Regions from separate parts of the Paenibacillus sp. J22P143 genome, predicted to be linked through region 2. Evidence: predicted binding sites of a transcription regulator. Region 2 holds the regulator's gene; the other holds the start of a gene.

Region 1 (3,640 bases), on a different contig from region 2:
TTTTTCAAAAACAGTACCGTGGAACACGCCGACAGCCATATATGGGGCTTCTGTGAAGCGTAGCAATTTCTCCGCTGTATTGAACACCGTACGCAGTCCGAGTTCTTTGCGAATCTGGCGGAGCTCTCCTAGCGGTGGACACCAACTTTCGGTAGGCGTAAAAAGAAAGCCAGTTCGCGCTGCTGCAGACGTTAAAGCTTCACGTGATGCTTCTAGTGCCTGCACACCCAACGCGGCAAGTACATCGGAGATCGTTATGCCCCATTTCGGCGGCATGCTCGGGCTGCCGTGCAGTGTAGTTGGCAGTCCGCAGGCTGCGAGCACGAAAGCGGTCGGTAACGTAGCGATAAACGTGCGCGTACGACCATCATAAGGTCCTGCACAGTCCATGCTGCCAGCCATGGGATACGATGTTGTGCGCTCGCGCAAAGCTTGGATGAAGGCTTTGATTTCATCGGGCGATTCCATTTTAATACGTTCTGCTACGAGAAATGCACCGATCTGTGCTTGTGTAGCTGATCCTGATAATATAAGCTCTGCTGCTTGGGCAGCCTCTTCATAAGATAAATCTCTTGCTCCCCGCTTACCGCGGCCTACTTCTTTTAATAGAGATATCATCGTTTGCGGCCCCCTTTGTTTTGATCTTGTAGTATCTGATATACCTTGACGATGGAGGTTGCGACATCGACCATACGCTTACGTTCATTCATAGCTTGTTTGCGGAGGAAATCATAAGCTTCTGCCTCAGAGATACCTTTGATTTCGCATAAAATACGCTTGGCCTGATCGACCCACTTGCGTTCTTCGAGTTTGGAAAGCAGCTGTTCGCGTTCTTGCTGCCACTCGGTACGTTGGAAATAATGGTTGACGCCAAGTATTAAAGCACAATGAATTTCCAGTGGGCTCATCATGGGACCGATTAACCCATCTATGCCCCCATCCATTTTGCATTCATTAGAAGGAAAAGTAAGTGCATCACACCACCAGAACATCGGAAGACTTCGCTCTGCGAGCAAGCGTGTACGCCAATCCGTTACCCGTTCAGGGCTTACAGATAATAATACAGCATCGACCTTTGGGATGATAAATGAAATTTCTTTCATATTAGATGAAGTAATAATTCGGAATCCCAAATCCTTCATAATTTCATCAGGCAAAGATTCCTTTCCATGAATGACTTCCGTTCGAACAGCATGTGGAGGCTCAGAGGAGGTTGCTGAGCGAGTTGGTATAAACTCGTCGATCAGTATGAATGATTGTAACATGGGAATACCTCCATCTTGAATAACTTCATCTCATGACAACTACATGTTAGGTTTTAGTGCTGTTTTGTAATATTATACGGCAATACTATAGCATATGCACCTAAAATTTGTCGATATACTTCCCTGAATCCCATCTATAATTTTTTGTGTTATGTTTATTGACATAGGATTACTTGCATCGTATAATCAAGTTAAGAAATCGGCACAATGATGTGCCACTTAACGAAGGCAACGGTGCCTATCCCCTTACAAATACGTAAATGGATAGGCTTTTTATGTGCAATGTAATGAAAGTAATGAAAAAATTTCATCTATCATGCTGATCACGAGGAAGTGGCAGCAGTGGCAATGAGGCCGATAAGCATCCCGCGATTGATTGGGGTATGTTTATCGGCCTATTCTGTCAACGTGCAGTCAAAAAACAAATCGGGTAGGAATAAAAGAAGGCGAAAAGCCTCACAAAAGGAGAGGGATTGCATGGTAGATCGGAAAAGTTTTTTGCAAGTAGGACACAAAGGGTCTTTATTCAGTTCATTCTTGTATTTTGACATGAGTTTCATGGTATGGGTACTCTTGGGGCCGCTAGCCGTCATTCTTGCCAAAGATTTTGGATTGGATGCCGCACAAAAAGCAAATTTGGTTGCATTACCAATTTTGGGTGGATCGGTTCTAAGACTTGTGCTTGGGGTGCTGACGGATAAGATTGGTCCCAAACTGACAGGACAAATTGGTCTTTCGCTAACCTTAATTCCATTATTCTGGGGGTGGCAATTCGCGGACACGATGGGAGATATGTATTTCGTAGCTCTCATGCTTGGTATCGCTGGAGCAAGTTTTGCAGCAGCACTTCCACTAGCAAGCAGCTGGTACCCGCCACAGTATCAAGGGTTAGCGATGGGTATTGCAGGAGCGGGAAATAGTGGAACGATCTTCGCTACATTATTTGCAAACAGATTAGCTCAGCATTATGGCGATTGGCACGTTGTATTCGGAATTGCCATGATTCCAATTGTGTTAGCACTGGTCATCTTCAGTATTTTGGCTAAGGATAGCCCTAATAAACCGAAGCCCAAAACAGTTGCTGAGTACGGCAAAGTGTTAAAACAAAAGGACTCCTGGTTGTTCTGTATCTTGTATAGTGTAACATTTGGCGGTTTCGTAGGGATGGCATCGTATTTGACGATTTTCTTCAATACGCAATATGGTCTTGCTCCAGTTAAGGCAGCTGATTTCACTACATTGTGCGTTATTGGCGGTAGCTTCTTCCGCCCGGTAGGCGGTTGGCTTGCTGATAAAATAGGTGGAATTCGGATGTTAATGGTTCTTTACGGAGTTGTTGGCATCATGATGGCGGGTATTTCAACACTGCCAGCACTTTCACTAACAACAGTGATGCTCTTTATTGCCATGATGGCTTTCGGAATGGGGAATGGTTCGGTTTTCCAACTCGTGCCACAACGATTTAAGACGGAAATTGGTGTAATTACTGGGATTGTTGGAGCAGCAGGTGGTTTGGGTGGTTATTTCTTACCGAAAATCCTCGGAAATCTGAAGCTCTCCACAGGCTCCTTCACGCCAGGGTTTCTCATTCTTAGTGGGATCGCAATTGCTTGTATCGTGATGATCGCGGTTGTTCAAGGACAATGGAAACGTACTTGGATTGGTGAAGGCGGTAAAGTAAAAGCAGCATCACCTGGAATCGAGACCCTTCAAGCTTAGCTTTGCGCATGATGCCGCTAGCTATTAGGCTGGCGGCAATCTGTAAAGTTTTTGCTCATGCAGCTTGCCACGGCAAGCTGCATGGGCAAAGACGTTACGACTAGCGTCTTTGCAGTAGATGTGAACCTTGGTTCAATCGAACTGCTCAAGCTCCATATCTCAATTTGTCATTTGGGGGCCTGGCTCCTAAATGACCCCTTTTTCACAACTACTCAAATTCGAAATGAACCCTTAGTAAATGGATGGAAGGATGATCACAATGACAGTCAAAAAAGAGAAGCTAGTCTTGGTCGGAAACGGAATGGCGGGCGTAAACGCCGTTGAACATTTACTAAAATTAACACCTGATAAATATGAGGTTACGATTTTCGGTAGTGAACCGCATCCCAACTACAATCGAATCTTGTTGTCCTATGTGCTCTCCGGCGATTCTAAAGTCGAGGATATCGTGATTCATCCCTATGAATGGTACGCGAACAATAACATTACCTTATACACGAATCAAACGATAACAGCCATTGATACCGTTGTGCAAACGGTAACGAGTGATAAAGGACTGACAGTTTCGTATGACAAGTTGATATTGGCTACGGGCTCTAATCCATTCATGATTCCTATGCCTGGTGCGGACAAAGAAGGCGTAATGGCCTACAGAA
Region 2 (3,640 bases):
AGGATTCTATGACAACGTTATTCAGCAGAAAGAACGAAGTCGATTTCTTGCAACTTCTCATCCGTGCTGCAGAGAATGCCTTGCAAACAGCACAATTGTTTCGCACCGCTATGATGGGTGATAAGCCGCCAATTGAATACGTTAAAGCGATTCATGATTTGGAGCATGCAGGCGACTCAATTACGCATGACATCTTTAAAGGTTTGAACAAAGTATTTATTACCCCGATCGATCGGGAAGATATTATGGTACTGGCTTCCAAAGTGGATGATGTCACAGATGGTATTGAAGCAACGATTGCTCGTTTCGACTATTTGAATGTTTCTCATACGGATACCTACATGAAAGATTTCTCAGGCGTGATTGTAGACTCCTGTCAACATATGTTAGATGCCTTCAAGCTGTTGGCTAAGAAAAAGTATATGCAAATTCCCGAGCATACCGTTGCTATAAACAAGCTTGAAAATGATGGTGATCGCTTGATGCGCGAAGGAATCCGTCAAATCTTTATCACACGTAAAGACGTGTACGAAGATTTTAAACTCAAAGAAATTTATGAGCGTCTTGAAGAAACAACCGATGCTTGCGAAGATGTCGCAAATATTCTAGATAGCGTAGTCCTTCGTTACTCATAAGATAACAAGATGTCTATGTGTACGAAGAATGTTTTCCAACTGGAAAACGCAAGGAGGAATTCATGTTAATTTATTTGATCGTTATCGTTGCACTAGCTTTACTATTCGACTTCATCAATGGATTCCATGATACGGCCAATGCAATTGCAACTTCGATATCTACACGGGCGTTAAGCCCTCGTGTTGCGATTATCATGGCAGCTACTCTAAATTTTGTGGGAGCTATGGTTTCCTCTGAAGTAGCCAAAACGGTTGGCGGAAGTATCGCCAATCCCGCTAAGATCGAGAACGGTGTTGAAGTCGTTATTGCTGCTTTACTCGCGGCTATCATTTGGAACTTGCTAACTTGGTATCTGTCCATACCATCTTCCTCCTCTCACACGCTACTTGGTGCTTTAGCTGGTGCCGTCATTGCGGGCGCAGGCTTTAACGGCGTGAATTGGAGTGGCTTTACGCAAATTATTATTATTCTTATTTTATCGCCTATCATTGCTTTCGTTCTAGGTTATCTCATCATGGTGTTGATCAAATATATCGTTATTTGGTCAGGTAATACATCTAGATCCAAGCTAAATCGTGGATTTCGTACCTTACAAATCCTATCTGCGGGATTACTTTCGTATTCCCATGGTGGTAACGATGCACAAAAGGCGATGGGTATAATCGTATTTGGTCTCGTTGCAGCCGGCGTGCAAGACGATTTAAATGTACCTCTCTGGGTTAAAATCTCTGCCGCACTTGCGATGGGACTTGGAACCTCGATTGGTGGATGGCGTATTATTAAAACCGTATCAGGTAAAATCGTGAAAATTGAACCGATTAACGGCTTTGCCGCCGACTTAACGTCATCGATCGTTATTCAATTCTCAACCTTCATTGGTAAACCATTATCAACGACGCATGTTATCTCCTCCGCGATTATCGGAACTGGCAGTGTCATGCGTTTCCATGAAGTTCAATGGGGTACTGTTGGTCGCATGTTAATCACTTGGATCATTACGATTCCTATTTCCATGGTGCTTGCGTACACGCTATACTTTACGATATTCCGCTTAATCATGTAATGAGAAAACCTCTATCGAGGCAATTCAAGGATGAGCGACCGCGTTTAGAGGAAGGTTTTATCGCCAAATAGAAAGATATTTTCGGAATCCGAAAACTTATACTTTCTATTGTGGTCAATATCAAAAGGCACGACCCGCTGAAGCTGCGCGGGTCGTGCCTTTTTCATGCTAATCGAGATAGTAGGCCAAGCTTTGTAGTTCTGTTGTAAAATCCGCGTAATGCACGCGTACATCCGGTGGTACTTTAATGATGACAGGTGCAAAATTCAAGATAGCTTCAATGCCACAAGCAACGAATTCATTGGCTACATTTTGTGCTTCGTTCGCAGGCACGGTAATAATACCGATTCGAACGCCAAGTTCAGCCAAAACTGATTTCATTTTATCCATAGGAAGTACAACTAAGTTATTAATAACTTCGCCTGTCTTAGCAGGCATCGCATCGAACAACGCTACAATTTTCATATCATTACGTAAGTACGTATTATAATTGCATAAAGCTCTGCCTAGATTTCCTGCTCCAACGAGCGCAACTTGAATATGTCGATCTAACTTAAGGATCTGCCGAATTTTCTCAACTAAATAATTAATATCATAACCGATTCCTTTTTTGCCAAACTCTCCGAAATAAGCCAAATCCTTTCGAATCTGAGCAGGATTCAGATCCAGCTTCTGACCTAAATCCTGAGAAGACACGGTTGATACATTATTTAATTGTAATTCGTTTAAATAACGCAAATAAATGGGTAATCTGCGGACAACTGCTTCCGAAATTTTTTGACTTTTCACGTATTTAGGCTCCCCCCATCCATTGCTCAATCCTCGGCAGCATTTGTTCGCACGTCATGTGCTCGATCTTCGGACCAGGCAACGAATAGAGGAAGTGCTTGCCATAATACGTTTCGATAACACGTGTATCATAGATAATAACGATCCCTTTGTCTGACGCTCTCCGAACAAGACGACCAAAGCCCTGCTTAAACCGAATAACGGCCTGCGGCACAGAAAATTTCATGAACGGATTCTCATTCCGTTTCTTAATATTTTCGCATTTGGCTTCAACAAGTGGATGATTTGGCGGTTGAAAGGGCAGACGTATAATCGCCAGACAACTAAGTGCATCACCTGGGATATCCACACCCTCCCAGAACGAGCTGGTGCCTAACAGCACGCACATTTTGTTATCTTGGAACATACGGGTCAACTTGCTGCGATTGCCGCTGTCAACACCCTGTCCGAGCACTGTGATGCCATGAGGACTCAGCTTCTCCTTCATACCTGCATGAACAAGCTTCAGCATCCGATTCGACGTACATAGGACTAACATTCTACCCTTTGTCACCTGTGCCACATCACTCAGGGAAGCGATAAGTGCTTCAATGAAAACAGGATCGCCCGCTCCTTTAATCGTTGGGAAATCACGTGGAATTACAACCAGTGCTTGCTCCCGGTAGTTAAAAGGAGATGGCAATTGAACAGTTTTCAGCTTGCCCGACTCTTCATCCGCAGGAATAGCTAACCCTAATTGCTCCGCCGAGTATTGGAACGATTTATTCACAGAGAGTGTCGCAGAAGTCAGGATGATACTATCTTTTGTTTCAAAGAAATGCTGCTGCAGCAAGCCGCTTACATCTGTTGGTACGGAATTAAGCTGGACCGATTTGGCTTTCGCATAGGTGCCGGCTTCGATCCAATACACATAACCTTCGTCTGCCATTTTCATAAAGAAATGAAGCGAATCACGATGGGCATACAGTTCCTTCACTGTACCATTCAGATCGGTCACTAACCCTTGTACACCAAGTCCGTCTTGATGCTCCTTCAATTCATTCAACAATTTATCCAAGGTTCGCAGAAGATCATTCGCATTCAGATAAATGTTATCCTCCATAATTAGCAGTTCACGCCAATTAGAAGGCAGCGTATCTGGCTTCAACCGGA

What was found. Region 2 encodes Rex, which represses fermentation and respiration genes when NADH is low (regulators of the CRP and FNR family bind a similar motif). Its sites were predicted from a motif close to TTGTGAAATATTTCACAA; they were not measured.
Region 1: a site for Rex is predicted at 1,710-1,727, ahead of AC58PQ_RS15350 (nitrate/nitrite transporter). Genes of this name have one in related genera too.

What each region holds. Positions count from the first base shown of each region.
Region 1 is NZ_JCAUAQ010000009.1:85,537-89,176, forward strand. Features, by position in the region: gene AC58PQ_RS15340 (anthranilate phosphoribosyltransferase) at 1-618, opposite strand, end outside; gene AC58PQ_RS15345 (ANTAR domain-containing response regulator) at 615-1,265, opposite strand; gene AC58PQ_RS15350 (nitrate/nitrite transporter) at 1,743-2,984, shown strand; gene nirB (nitrite reductase large subunit NirB) at 3,244-3,640, shown strand, end outside.
Region 2 is NZ_JCAUAQ010000001.1:335,701-339,340, forward strand. Features, by position in the region: gene AC58PQ_RS01580 (DUF47 domain-containing protein) at 9-635, shown strand; gene AC58PQ_RS01585 (inorganic phosphate transporter) at 698-1,699, shown strand; gene AC58PQ_RS01590 (redox-sensing transcriptional repressor Rex) at 1,868-2,488, opposite strand; gene dinG (ATP-dependent DNA helicase DinG) at 2,493-3,640, opposite strand, start outside.